Regions from separate parts of the Castellaniella sp. genome, predicted to be linked through region 3. Evidence: predicted binding sites of a transcription regulator. Region 3 holds the regulator's gene; each other region holds the start of a gene.

Region 1 (4,870 bases), 1.1 Mb from region 3:
TGTCCGAGACCACCCGCCTGACGCATCGGGTGCTGGATCTGCGCCGTCCGCAGATGCAGCGCAACCTGATGTTGCGCTACCGTGTCTCCTTGGTGGCCCGAAACTACCTCGACAAACTGGGCTTCATCGACATCGAGACCCCCATGCTGACCCGCAGCACCCCCGAAGGCGCTCGCGATTACCTGGTGCCGTCGCGCGTGAATCCCGGCGAATTTTTCGCTTTGCCGCAGTCGCCTCAGTTGTTCAAGCAAATGCTGATGGTGGCGGGTTTTGATCGCTACTACCAGATCACCAAGTGCTTCCGTGACGAGGATTTGCGTGCTGACCGTCAGCCTGAATTCACCCAGATCGATTGCGAAACATCCTTCCTGGACGAGGTCCAGATCCGCGAGATCTTCGAAGGTATGGTGCGCGATATCTACAGTCAGGTGCTGGAAGTGGCCCTGCCCAATCCTTTCCCGGTGATGCCCTGGTCCGAGGCGATGGGCCGTTTCGGCTCGGATAAGCCCGATCTGCGGGTCAAGCTCGAATTTATCGATGTGGCCGACCTGATGCAGGATGTGGATTTCAAGGTCTTTGCCGGTCCGGCCAAGGACCCGGCCTGCCGGGTGGTGGCCTTGCGGGTGCCCGGTGGCGCCAGCATGCCGCGCAGCGAGATCGATGCCTATACGCAGTTCGTGGCGATTTATGGCGCGCGCGGTCTGGCCTACATCAAGGTCAACGACGCCACGGCCATCCCCGAGGGCCTGCAGTCGCCCATCGTCAAAAATATTCATGCGGATGCCTTGCGTGGCCTGATTGCACGCACCGGCGCCCAGGACGGTGATCTGATTTTCTTTGGCGCCGACCGCACCAAGGTCGTCAATGACGCCATCGGCGCCTTGCGCGTCAAGATCGGCTTGAGTGAATTTGGCCGCACGCATGGCCTGTTCGAAGCTGGCTGGCAGCCGTTGTGGGTGGTGGACTTCCCGATGTTCGAGTACAACGAGGAAGACCGGCGCTACACCGCTGCCCATCACCCCTTCACCTGCCCAAAGCCCGGCCACGAGGACTTGCTCGAGTCCGACCCAGGCAGCGCCCTGGCCCGTGCCTACGACATGGTCATTAACGGGTGGGAAGTCGGTGGTGGCTCCGAACGCATCCATCGCGCCGATGTTCAGACCAAGGTCTTCAAGGCCCTCAATATCGACGAGGACGAAGCCCGCGAGAAGTTCGGTTTCCTGCTGGATGCGCTGCAGTTTGGTGCGCCCCCGCATGGTGGCCTGGCCTTCGGCCTGGACCGTTTGGTCACCTTGATGGCAGGGGCCGAATCGATCCGCGACGTCATTGCCTTCCCCAAGACTCAGCGGGCTCAGGACTTGCTGGTGCAGGCCCCGTCTGCCGTGGATGAAAAGCAGTTGCGTGAGCTGCATATTCGCTTGCGTCAGCCCGAGACCAAGTAAACGCAGGGCCGCGCCATGTCAGTCCTGCGAGTCGTCAGCTACAACATCCATAAGGGGCGTTCTGCCACGGGTGGGCGTGAATCGCTGGCGGACTTGCGCCTGGGCTTGTATGGTCTGCGGCCCGATCTCCTGTTCTTACAGGAAGTCCAGGGCCGCAATCAGCACCATGGCAGCCTGGACGCTCAGCACGAATCCCTGGCGGCCGCGATGCACATGCACGCAGCCTATGGCTGCAACGCCGTGCATGCCACCACCGATCACGGCAATGCGCTGCTGTCGCGCTATCCGATTCTGTACTACGAAAATCAGGATATCTCCGACCATAGGCTGGAACAGCGCGGTCTGCTGCATGGCGTCGTCCAAGTCGAAGATACCCCGGTGCATTGTCTGGTGGTGCATCTGGGTTTGCTGGCAGGCGGACGATCACGGCAGGTTCATGCCCTGGTAGAGCGTATCCGCCGTCTGGTGCCCGCCCACGAACCCCTGCTGATCGCGGGTGACTTCAATGACTGGACCAATCGACTGGCGCCCTTGTTCGTGCAGCAGTTGGGCTTGGTCGAGGTCTTTGCAGCCGCGCCTCAGGGCACCGACGAGATCTATCGCCTGCGACATCGTGTGGCTCAGTTGCGTCAGCGCATGTTTTGGCTACGAGGCCAATCCCAGGATATCGCACCTGCTTTGTCCATGACGGGGCTGGATGCCCGCCTGACGCCGCCGCCGCGTACGTTTCCATCGGTTTTTCCCTGGCTGCGCCTGGATCGCATCTACCAGCGTGGCTTTGCCGTGCGTCGTGCCCGCGTCCTGCATGGTGCCCCCTGGAAGAAAATCTCCGATCATGCGCCCCTGGTGGCCGAGCTGGAATTGCCCTGATCGGAACTCTCAATCATCTGGCGTGTCTAACTTTAGTTACCAGGAAATTAGCACTCAGCCTCTTAGAGTGCTAAGATTAAGCAATCATCAAGGATATCGCCACCATGAGCCTTCCCTCGTCATCCCTGGCGCTGGCACCGGCCCAGCTCGCGCAGGCTATTTCCAATCCTGGCGCTCTGGGCTCCATCGAAGCCTACATCAGTGCCGTCAACCGTCTTCCGCTGCTGACTGCCCAGCAAGAATCCGATCTTGGGCGTCGTTTGCGCGACGACAATGATCTGGCCGCTGCGCGTGAACTCATTCTGTCGCACTTGCGGCTGGTGGTGTCGGTCGCCCGTCAATACCTGGGCTATGGCCTGGCCCATGCCGATCTTATCCAAGAAGGGAATATCGGTCTGATGAAGGCCGTGCGTCGTTTCGACCCCGAACGCGGTGTGCGACTGGTGTCCTTTGCCGTCCACTGGATACGTGCCGAGATCCATGAGTACGTCGTGCGTAATTGGCGTTTGGTCAAAATCGCCACCACCAAGGCTCAGCGCAAACTATTCTTTAATCTGCGGCGCATGCGTCCAGACGGGCAGACGCTGGGGCCGGATCAGGTCTCGGATATTGCCCGCGAACTCAATGTGCGCCCCGAAGACGTCGCCGAAATGGAAGTCCGTCTGTCCGGCGGCGATTGCGCGCTGGATGCCTCCAACGACGACGAAGATCGCTTTGCGCCCATTGCGTGGCTGGCGGACGACACCCAATCGCCAGATCAGATCCTGGCCCGTCGCCGCATGGATACCTTGCAGACTGAAGGCCTGGCCCAGGCTTTGGGTGACTTGGATGCACGGTCCCAGCATATCGTCCAGTCGCGCTGGCTGGCCGATGACGGTGGTGCCACCCTGCACGAACTCGCCGCTGAATATGGCATCTCGGCCGAGCGTGTGCGCCAGATCGAATCTGCCGCACTCAAAAAACTCAAGATTGCCCTGGCGGATCGCCAGGCAGACTTCGCCGCTGCCTAAGCCTGCACGCACTGCCTGTTGGATAGTCGGCTGACTGTCCATCGGGTCAGGTGGCCGTATGGATATGACACGCAAAATCATCCATGTAGTCATGATTTAACATTTAGTTTCATTTTGGTGCTGCTTTTCCCGGAACTTTTCCTTTTTGGGGCGGACTAATTGAACAATGGACGGATACTCGGCTCCCTGGCCGTGACGTCCTGTCGTCCGCTTCAGTTTCTCCTCTTCCCCTCCCTATCGAAGCGGATGTTCATGGGATGCCTCCCCGGCATCCCTTTTTTTTTTGGCGCGTCCATGCCGGACTGGCTCGGCTGCCGGGCTTCCGCTTGCCCATCAATCTCTTGATGTGCATCAAATTGATTTTTCGGAGGCACGCTTTTTTGCCCCCTGATCAGGCGGCTTGTCGATATGATGGAACTGATCGGGCCAAATCTGCCCGGCAGGTCGCAAACCACAGGAGGATTTCCATGTTAGGTCGCATTGCCATTCATTTAAGTGACGATAAGGCGTGTACACGTCGCATCGAGGCTGGTATTTTGTTGGCCAAGGCACATCAGGCCGAGCTTGTCGGTATCTATGCGCCAGGGGGGATTATCGGGCGCACTTATGAAGAAAGCATCATGCCACCCGATGTCAGCAAACTACTGCGTGGCCGCTACGACGAGGATCGTGCTGCTGTCCAGAAGGTCTACACGGAAAAAACCGCCGCAGCAGGCATACAGGCCGACTGGCGGGTGCCAAAGGGCGAAACCGATGCAGCCCTAAGTCTGCATAGCCGCTATTGTGATCTGATCATCATGAGCAAAGGCGACCAGTCGGATAGTTTCTCCGCCTTTACGCCCAATCTGCCCGAGACCGTGATGATGGCTGCCGGGCGTCCCGTGCTGATGATTCCCAACTTTGGCGCCATCGAATCCATCGGGCAGCGCGTGCTTTATTGCTGGGATCAGCGTCGTGAAGCTGCCCGTGCCTTTGCGGATGCCGCGCCGCTGCTGCGCGAATCCAAGGAATTGGCCGTGCTGGAGATCGACCGCGAGGAAGACGTGTTGCAGTCCCAGGATTTGCGGGATGACGATTTCAGCCGCTATTGCGTCAGCCTGGGCTACCCGAAACCCAAAAGCCTGCTGAAGCGCAGCGAGGGCTTCGGGGTCGGCAATGTCATTCTGAATACCGCGACCGACCTGGCCAGCGACCTGATCGTGATGGGCGCATATGGGCATAGCCGCATGCGCCAGTGGGTGATGGGGGGCGCTTCCCGGACGCTGCTGTCATCGATGACGGTGCCGGTGCTGCTGTCCAACTGATCGGCGTCAGCAGGGCTTCATCCCTGCGGCAAAATAATGGGGTCAGACACCATTTTTAAAAATGGTGTCTGACCCCATTATTCATGGCGCAACACATGCCTGTCATGGGCCCTGGCTGATGTTTGCGCCATGGATCGCATGGCATACTGGCGTATCGGGATTCTCTGAGTCATCATGAAAATTGGCCTCTTGGTATTTGGCCTGGCGGGCTTGCTGGCCCTGATCTCTTTTATGCCGCCCTTGG
Region 2 (4,870 bases), 540 kb from region 3:
TGGGCTTGGCGCGGATCTGAATCGCGCCACTGGTTCAGAGTCTCAAGCGCCTTCTGAATCAAGTCGTTCACACCTGTACCCAGGCTTGCATGCGCTGCGCGCCAACAGGCCCAACTGGTGGCCATGTCGGACTGAATCCTCCGATCTCCCCCGGGTGGCAACGTCCGCCACTTCGCAACGCATCGCGCGGCCAGCCCGTGCATGTCGACGTCTACCAAACGATCAGCCAGCAGACTCCGGTCGGAAGCGGAAAACGTCCGCAGCAGCCGAGCGGCAAGGGCATGGTCCCCCTCGTCTACCGAGCGCTCGAATGCCAAGGCAAGATCACGGGCGTATGCCTGCGGGGTGGAGGGTCTGACGAGTACCCGGTAGATAGCATCGCTTAAATGCGGATGGGTGAGACGTACAAGTTGACTTGCTGGCTGGAGTTCAAGCACTGAGAAGTCACCATCGCGATTCAGTGCCTCCAGTCGTTCCCGGTCCGATTCCTTTAGCCATCTGTAGGGCGCCCGCAGGTACAGTCGGTTGAGCGCGAGCAAGGGCCGCAGCGGTTCCTGCAAAGAAGCAGCTGCGAGACGATCGCAGAACCGGGCGCCAAACTGTCTGAGGTCCCCAAACTCCAGTTCGGTGGCCATAGAGACAAAGAGGCCTTGGCTTTGCTGCGCTTGCGCAAACGCCGCGCCTTGGCCGGACGCCGCTGATCCGCGCCTCTCGCTAACCCAGTGCAGAACATCGGCGGCTTCGCTGCCGCCAACTGGATCGATCGGTGCGGCTGTGACCTCGAACCCACGGAATCGCGTCGCATCTACAAATGCCTCCGCGAACTCAGTCGGGCCACAGGTAACGAGTAGAGGCCACCCGCGGGGTCCCTGCTCGTCGACATAACTTGCGAGTCTGGACAAATCCAGTTGCTCACGCGCATCTCGATCGTAGATGTCGTCGGTAGCGATGAACTCAGGCGCTTCGTGCGGCGGCAAATTCTCCATGTCCCGGAGTGCGCGATCTAACAAGCTGGCGTCACCGCTAAGCCACTGTACCCGGCGTCCGCTCAAGACCAGATGCTCAAGCAGTTGAAGCAGCAGCACGCTCTTGCCGACACCGGACCGTCCTCTCAGCCAAAGCACCCGTATGGCTGCCTCTGGAGAGAGCGCGGCGAGATCGCTGAGCGCAGTCGCCCGCTCTGCCAGTATCGCGACTCGCGCGTCACGAGGCATGTACTGACCAGCGCGCATGCGCGCCAGAGTTGCCTGCCGGCCCACCTCAAGGCGAAAGCGCTCCACTCGCCTGTCCGGCGCGAAGTCGGCGACCGAAAGCAACTGCCCCACGCGAGGTCCCGTGCGACGTGAAGCTGCGTAGCGCTCGGCGATCGCATCTCTGCACAGACGGGCGTCGTCAGGGTCAACTCGCCTCAGCAGTACGCGCTCAAAGGCGAATCTGGCGAACGAATACGGATCATCAACGTGAGGCCAAACTGCAGTGACAGCGCGCCACCACGGATCTTGTTCAATGCGGGGCGAAACGAGACGCCCCTGTGCCTCCAAGTTCCCGATCAGATTTTTGTGAAGCGACCCCTTGGGCAGATCAGTCCATTGCGTTGCCCCGGATGTGAAGGCAGAAACAACTCCGTACTTGAGCGCTCCCTTCAATTCGGGTCTGGTCGTGGAAACGAACGACTCGATTGCATTGACCTCGCCCGCAGCCGAGTCAAGGGTGGCAGACGTCAGCGTGCGCTTTACCTGAAGCAGCACGAGTCGCTGAGCCGCATCCCACCTAGCGATGTCTGACAAAGCCTCGACAAAAACATCACCCTTGCTACGTAAGTCATCGCCCGATCTAGCGAGAGCCTCAGCTAGTTCCGCAACGTAGACCCGCGCTTGGAAGGCAAAGCCAGCCATCGCATAGATGCCACCCGTGGCCCGCCGCGGCTCGGCGCTTGCATATTGACCAAGCAGACTTGTGATATCTGAATCCATACTCCATAACGGTAAGGGCCACGATCAATCGCCTGAGCGCTTCTTCCCCGCATCTAACTCGAAGTGGGGACCGCATGTCAAGCCGACTGGACTCAGCAACATGGTAGCGCACACGATTCTGGTGGAACTCGGCGAAATTTCGGTCGCTCAGGTGGATGTTGCGAACGGCAGCAACGGGTCGAGGCTGTGTGAAAACTCATTTGTAGAGAACTCACGAGGGTCACTACCCCCTCCTTGACCTTTGATCGTGCAATACAGCACGATCTGAGAGGTCGGTTTTGCTCAAAAGACTTCTTGAACGCTCAGATTTTGCGTTTTCACACAGCCTCGGCCCAAAGCAGCCAACATGGCTGGTCTGCCCCGAAAAGGGCATCCAAGCCCAGAAAACCACCAAAACAAGGTTTTCTTGCAGACTACCTCAGTCCCATTTTTGACTGGGAACCCGCATTAGCACTCGCTTTAGGTGTTTTTCGGAGTTCCAAACTGAGCGGCGGAAGTTCCAAACTCAGCGGCGTTCGACAACAGTATCAATTAGCCCGATCAAATGTAACTGCTGTGAACACCCCCTTGAAATAGACAGAATCGTCCTTATAATTAGCACTCGATGGGGTTGAGTGCTAACAACTACGACCCCCACCTTTTTCAATCACTAATAGAACAGGAGTTCCTCCATGGCACTGCGTCCTTTGCACGATCGTGTGATCGTCAAGCGTCTGGACAACGAGCGCACCACTGCCTCGGGTATCGTCATCCCCGAGAGCGCCGCCGAAAAACCCGATCAGGGCGAAGTCCTGGCCGTTGGCCCCGGTAAGAAAACCGAGGACGGCAAGCTCATCGCGGTCGACGTCAAGGTCGGCGACAAGGTGCTGTTCGGCAAATATGCCGGCCAGTCCGTCAAGGTCGATGGCGACGAAGTTCTGGTCATCCGCGAGGAAGAAATCCTCGCCGTGATCCAGTAAACACACGTGCCGAAGAAACCGCCGCATCTGCAAGGCGGTTCTTCCTGCCCCTGGCCTTGTCCGCAAGGCCAAACTGTCCTGAATCATCCCAAGGAATTTCAACATGGCTGCAAAGCAAGTTTATTTCGGTGACGATGCCCGTTCGCGCATCGTCCGTGGTGTCAACATCCTGGCCAACGCCGTCAAGACCACCATGGGCCCCAAAGGCCGCAATGTGGTGCTGGACCGCTCGTTCGGCGCCCCCACCGTGACCAAGGACGGTGTGTCCGTGGCCAAGGAAATCGAACTGAAAGACAAGTTCGAGAACATCGGCGCCCAGTTGGTCAAGGAAGTCGCTTCCAAGACCTCCGACAACGCTGGTGACGGCACCACCACCGCCACCGTGCTGGCCCAATCCATCGTCGAAGAAGGCCTGAAGTACGTGGCCGCCGGCATCAGCCCGATGGACCTCAAGCGCGGCATCGACAAGGCCGTGGCCGTGGCCGTGGCAGAGCTGCATAAGCTCTCCAAGCCCTGCACCACCAGCAAGGCCATCGCCCAGGTCGGTTCCATCTCGGCCAACAGCGACGCCTCCGTCGGCGAGATCATCGCCAACGCGATGGACAAGGTCGGCAAGGAAGGCGTCATCACCGTCGAAGACGGCAAGTCGCTGGAAAACGAGCTGGACGTCGTCGAAGGCATGCAATTCGACCGTGGCTACCTGTCTCCCTACTTCATCAACAACCCGGACAAGCAAGTCGCCATCCTGGACGACCCGTTTGTCCTGATCTTCGACAAGAAAATCAGCAACATCCGCGATCTGTTGCCGGTGCTGGAACAAGTTGCCAAGTCCAGCCGTCCGCTGCTGATCGTGGCTGAAGACGTCGAAGGCGAAGCCCTGGCCACCCTGGTGGTGAACAACATCCGCGGCATCCTGAAGACCACCGCTGTCAAGGCCCCGGGCTTCGGCGACCGCCGCAAAGCCATGCTGGAAGACATCGCCATCCTGACGGGCGGCACGGTAATCTCCGAAGAAACCGGCCTGTCCCTGGAAAAAGCCACGATCGAACTGCTGGGCCAAGCCAAGCGCATCGAAGTCGCCAAGGAAAACACCACCATCATCGACGGTGCCGGCCAAGCCGCCAACATCGAAGCCCGGGTCAAGCAGATCCGCGCCCAGATCGAGGAAGCCACGTCCGACTACGATCGTGAAAAACTGCAAGAACGCGTCGCCAAGCTGGCGGGCGGTGTTGCCGTGATTCGCGTCGGCGCAGCCACCGAAATCGAAATGAAGGAAAAGAAGGCCCGTGTTGAAGACGCCCTGCACGCCACGCGTGCCGCCGTCGAGGAAGGCATTGTTCCGGGCGGCGGTGTTGCGCTGATCCGCGCCAAGGCCGCTGTGGCCCAGGTCAAGGGCGACAACGCTGACCAGGACGCCGGCATCAAGCTGGTCCTGCGCGCCATCGAAGCCCCGCTGCGCACCATCGTCAGCAATGCCGGCGACGAAGCCAGCGTGATCGTCAACGCCGTTGAACAAGGCGAAGGCAATTACGGCTACAACGCCGCCACCGGCGAATACGGCGATCTGGTCGAGCAAGGCGTGATCGACCCGACCAAGGTCACCCGCACCGCACTGCAAAACGCGGCCTCCGTGGCCAGCCTGTTGCTGACGACCGAAGCCGCTGTGGCCGAAATCGTCGAAGACAAGCCTGCTGCCGGCGGTATGCCCGACATGGGCGGCATGGGTGGAATGGGCGGCATGGGCGGCTTCTAAGCCCCTGCGCTCCGCTGGTCGGCCCCCGTGCCGACCAAGCCTGCATGAAAAACCCCCGCAACAGTTTGCTGTTGCGGGGGTTTTTCTTTTCAGACACGGATCTCAGGGGGCCAGTGTGCGTGTACGCTGCCAGTGCAGCCACTCACCGACAATGCCACGCCGGAAAGCGAGGACGCAAACCACGA
Region 3 (4,870 bases):
TCACCGTCCAGGGCCTGTACAGCCTGGCTGGCGCCGGCCAACAGTGCCTGGGCATGGGCCAATTGGGCCTGGCGGGCGCACAGCTGCGGCCATTCGTCGGCTGTGGGGGCGATCTCATCGAGAAAATCTACTTCTTGTTGCAAGCGATCCAGCAACTGGGCCTGTTGGGTGGCGCTGACTTGGGCGCTGTCCAATGCGGCCTGTGCCGAGCGCCAGTGTTGCCATGCTTCGCTCAGGTCGCGCACCAACGTAGCGTGACCACCCTGGGTATCCAGGATGTCGCGTTGACTGGCGGCCTGTAACAGGCCTTGGTGGGCGTGTTGGCCGTGGATATCCACTAATAAAGCGCCAAGTTCGCGCAGTTGGGCCAGTGTCGCGGGAGAGCCGTTGATATAGGCCTTGCTGCGGCCCTGGTTGTCGATGATGCGGCGCAGAATCAGTTCCTCGCCCTCGATGGCGAGTTCAGCCAGCCAGTCTGCGGCGGCGGGGGGGATATCGAAGACGGCGCTGATATCGGCCCGGCGAGTCCCTTCGCGCACCAGCGAGGCGTCACCGCGCCCCCCCAGCGCCAATGACAAGGCGTCGATCAGAATGGATTTGCCCGCCCCGGTTTCGCCGGAAAATACAGTGAAGCCGGGCTCGAAGATGATCTCGGCGCGGTCGACGATGACGAAGTCCAGAATCGATAGGGAACAGAGCATGGGGGTTTTTGCAGGCGCTGGGCTGGGTTTGTATGCGCCCCGAAACAGGCTTGGGGCGGATGAACAGTGATTTTCCCTAGGTGGCGGACTCGTCTGGATCATCCCAGGGGTGTAGCATGCGATTCCAGTTGAGCTTGCTGCGCAGGGTGGAAAAATAACTGTAGCCCTGTGGGTGCAGGAAACGGATGCGGTGCGGACTGCGGCGCACGTCGATGCGGTCGCCTTCTTGGCAGTTGGAGATCGTTTGCATGTCGAAGTGCACACTGGCTCCGGACTCGACCCGACCCAGGGCGCGGATGGTGATATTCAGCAAAGAGGTCTCGGGCAGCATGATGGGGCGGTTGGACAGGGTCTGGGGGGCCACGGGCACCAGCACCAGGGCGTCGACCTGAGGATGCAGAATCGGACCGCCCGCCGATAGGGCATAGGCGGTGGAGCCAGTCGGTGTGGCGATGACCAGGCCGTCGGCACGCTGGCTGTGCATGAAGACGCCATCGCATTCGACGCGCAGTTCTATCATGCCGCCGCGCCCGGCGCGATTGATGATCACGTCGTTTAACGCCAGCCCGGTGGTCATCAGTTGGTCGCCGCGCATGACACGGCCTTCCAGCAGCATGCGTTCGTCGGATACGTAGGCGCCGTTCAAGATGCGGGTGATGGCCTCGTCGGCGCTGCCTAGCGGGATGTCGGTGATGAAGCCCAGGCGGCCATGGTTGATGCCGATCATGGCCACCCCGGACGTCGCCAGCTGGCGGGCGGCGGCCAGCATGGTGCCGTCGCCACCCATGATGATGGCCAGATCGGCCCGCTTGCCAATTTCTTGGTAGGACGCCAGGGCGAAGTCGGTCATGCCGGTATTGCGGCCGGTTTCTGCCTCGATCAGGACGGTACAGCCGGCTGCCTGCAGCACGGCGCCCAGCCGTCGCAGGGGGGCGTCCATGCCGCTATCCTGGTAGCGGCCGACCAGGGCCACGGTGTTGAAATGCATGAAACCCAGTGCCTCGCTCGTTTAATGGAATAATAGTGAGTATCCGATTATAGGGGGATAGGGTGCCATCGCAGTGCTTGATGTGTCGCCACTGTCCTGTACGTAGGGTGTGAAACAACATGGATGATCGAGCCAAGGCTTTGCTGAAGGCGCTGGTGGAACGCTATATCGCGGATGGTCAGCCCGTGGGTTCGCGCACCCTATCCAAGGTTTTCGATCTCTCGCCGGCCACCATCCGCAACGTGATGGCCGATCTCGAAGACCTGGGATTGATCCACAGTCCCCACACCTCGGCAGGACGGGTGCCCACGCCGCAGGGCTATCGCCTGTTCGTCGATAGCCTGCTGACGGTGCGGCCCTACGAGTTCTCTCCGGATGTCTCGATTGCCGATTATCTGCCGGCTGCCGAACCCGGACGTGCGGTGACGGCGGCAGCGACTTTATTGTCGAATCTTTCCCAGTTTGCTGGGGTGGTGCTGACCCCGAAACGCACTCAGGTCTTTCGTCACATCGAATTCATTCGCCTGTCCGACAAGCGCGTCCTGCTGATCATCGTCACGCCCAACGGCGATGTGCAGAACCGCATCTTGTTTGTGCCACGCGAATACACCGAGGTCGAGCTCCTCGAAGCGTCCAATTTTTTCAACCGGCATTTTTCCGGCAAGTCCTTTCATCAGGTGCGCCTGTCTCTGGCCGCCGAACTCGCATCCTTGCGCACGGATATTTCCCACTTGATGCAGCAAGCCGTGGATGCCGGGATTGGTACGCCTGATACGCTGGACGAGTCCGTGGTGATTTCTGGCGAAGGCAAGCTCTTGTCCGTCACTGAAATGACGACCGACATGGATCGCTTGCGGCGCCTGTTTGATCTTTTTGAACAAAAAACCGATCTATTGCATTTGCTGGATGTCTCCAGCCATGCCCAGGGGGTGCAGATCTACATAGGCGGGGATTCCCGCCTGGTGCCCCTGGAAGACGTGTCGGTCATTACCGCGCCTTATGGGGTGGATGGCGAGGTCATCGGTACTTTGGGGGTGATCGGCCCCACGCGCATGGCCTACGAAAGGGTCATCCCAATTGTCGATATTACTGCCCGCATGTTGTCCAATGCGCTCGGGCAGGGTGTTTCGTAGATCTGTCATCCCTCCAATGTCTGATTCCATATCTTGTTGTCCATGACCCGTTTTCTATCTTCAGCGCCTGATCCTCAGGCGCTAGACCCTGATGTGCCCGGCCCGGGCCGAGGCCCTTTGGGCGTGTTGCTGATCAATCTGGGCACGCCCGATGCGCCGACCCCGGCTGCGGTGCGCCGCTACCTGAAAGAATTTTTGTCTGACCCCCGCGTGGTCGAACTCCCCGGCGTGCTGTGGCAACTGATTTTGCGGCTGTTTGTGCTGACGCGCCGACCAGCCGCCATTGCGCCCAAATACGCTGAAATCTGGCTGGAACGCGGATCACCCTTGCTGGTGCATGGTCAGGACTTGGCCCAGGGAGTTGCCCAGTCGTTGGCTGCGCAAGGTCTGGGCGTGCGGGTAGAGCTGGCGATGCGTTATGGTCAGCCGGCCCTGGATGCCGCCATCGAGCGATTGCAGGCGGCAGGCTGTGGCCGTATTTTGGTGGCGCCGTTATACCCCCAGTACGCCGCCAGCACGACCGCGACGGCGGTCGATGCGGTCAGTCGGCACCTGGCCCGATTGCGCCATCAGCCCACCTTGCGTTATCTGGATCGCTTTTACCGGGCGCCCGCCTACATTCAGGCATTGGCCCGATCGGTGCGTGCGCACTGGGATCAGGCGGGGCAGGCGGAGCGCCTGCTGCTCAGCTTTCATGGCTTGCCGCAGTCCTGTGTGCGCCAGGGTGATCCCTATTTTCGCGACTGTATGCAGACGGCGGCAGCGCTGCGCGCGCAACTGGGTGCTGACGGCGCCCGGCTGCATGTCAGTTTCCAGAGCCGCTTTGGCGCGGCCCCTTGGCTGCAGCCCTATACCCAGCCCACGCTGGAATCCTGGGCGCGTGATGGGGTGGCGTCGGTGGATGTGCTGTGTCCCGGGTTCGTGGCGGATTGCCTGGAGACCCTGGAAGAAATCAATCTGGAGTGTCGTCAGGCCTTTCTGGCTGCGGGTGGCCGGGATTTTCGCTATATCCCCTGCCTGAATGCCAATCCTGATTGGATTCAGGGTTTTGCCGGCCTATTGGCGGACAATCTGGCCGGGTGGGCAGATGATTCTGTCGCAGGCTCTTGAAATCCCTGGCTTACCCCTTATTTATAGAGCAACTTTTCTATTTTCTGTTTTGGAGATCGCACCATGTCGGCACCCCAGGATGACTTGGATCCGAAATTGACGGGCGTACCGCCCCAGGGTCCAGCCGATGCTTTTGATGCCTTTGGCATCCCCCCGGCTGAACAGCCAACCGAGGATCTGGCGGTTCTGTTGGCCGAAGCGCAGGCCAAGATCGGCGAATACCACGATCAACTGCTGCGTGCCCATGCCGAGGTCGAGAACATCCGTCGTCGGGCTCAGGATGACGTTGCCAAGGCGCGTAAATTCGGCACGGAATCCTTTGCCGAGAGCCTGATTCCTGTGCGCGATAGCCTGGAGGCCGCCCTGGCCCAGGAAAACCAGACGGCGGAAGACTGGCAGCAGGGCGTCGAGTCCACTTTGCGCCAATTGAATACCGCTTTCGAGCGCAATCAGATGCGCGAGATCGCGCCTCAGCCGGGCGATAACTTCGATCCGCACCGGCATCAGGCCATTTCCAACGTGCCGTCGCCACACCCCCAGGGTGCTGTGGCCCAGAGCCTGCAAAAAGGCTATCTGATCGCTGATCGGGTGCTGCGTCCAGCCTTGGTCATGGTGTCGACCGGCCAGCCTTGAAATCGGTCGTTACGCCCCCACATCACAGACATCGGCGGATCAAGCCCGCCCCCTTATACAAACATTGACAGGATCAACTATGAGCAAGATCATCGGGATCGACCTTGGGACGACCAACAGCTGTGTCGCTGTGCTGGACGGTTCGAAGGTCCAGATCATTGAAAACTCCGAAGGCACGCGTACAACGCCTTCCATTGTGGCCTACATGCAGGACGGTGAAATCCTGGTGGGTGCGCCTGCAAAACGCCAGGCGGTGACCAACCCCACCAATACCGTCTATGCCGTCAAGCGCCTGATCGGTCGTA

Evidence for each region. The regulator HrcA, encoded in region 3, represses chaperone genes, less so after heat shock. The targets are predictions, from matches to a motif close to TTAGCACTCNNNNNNNNNGAGTGCTAA.
Region 1: rpoH (RNA polymerase sigma factor RpoH) is a predicted target of HrcA. The motif match lies at 2,360-2,386, and genes of this name have one in related genera.
Region 2: VDP81_RS05990 (co-chaperone GroES) is a predicted target of HrcA. The motif match lies at 2,568-2,594, and genes of this name have one in related genera.

Annotation. Positions count from the first base shown of each region.
Region 1 is NZ_JAUCCU010000001.1:1,822,343-1,827,212, forward strand. It holds gene aspS (aspartate--tRNA ligase) at 1-1,442, shown strand, start outside; gene VDP81_RS08765 (endonuclease/exonuclease/phosphatase family protein) at 1,458-2,312, shown strand; gene rpoH (RNA polymerase sigma factor RpoH) at 2,417-3,322, shown strand; gene VDP81_RS08775 (universal stress protein) at 3,790-4,626, shown strand; gene VDP81_RS08780 (cation:proton antiporter) at 4,801-4,870, shown strand, end outside.
Region 2 is NZ_JAUCCU010000001.1:1,248,112-1,252,981, forward strand. It holds gene VDP81_RS05990 (co-chaperone GroES) at 2,645-2,932, shown strand; gene groL (chaperonin GroEL) at 3,036-4,685, shown strand; gene VDP81_RS06000 (branched-chain amino acid ABC transporter permease) at 4,788-4,870, opposite strand, start outside.
Region 3 is NZ_JAUCCU010000001.1:705,465-710,334, reverse strand. It holds gene recN (DNA repair protein RecN) at 1-701, opposite strand, end outside; gene VDP81_RS03455 (NAD kinase) at 778-1,689, opposite strand; gene hrcA (heat-inducible transcriptional repressor HrcA) at 1,809-2,822, shown strand; gene hemH (ferrochelatase) at 2,865-3,932, shown strand; gene grpE (nucleotide exchange factor GrpE) at 3,996-4,565, shown strand; gene dnaK (molecular chaperone DnaK) at 4,645-4,870, shown strand, end outside.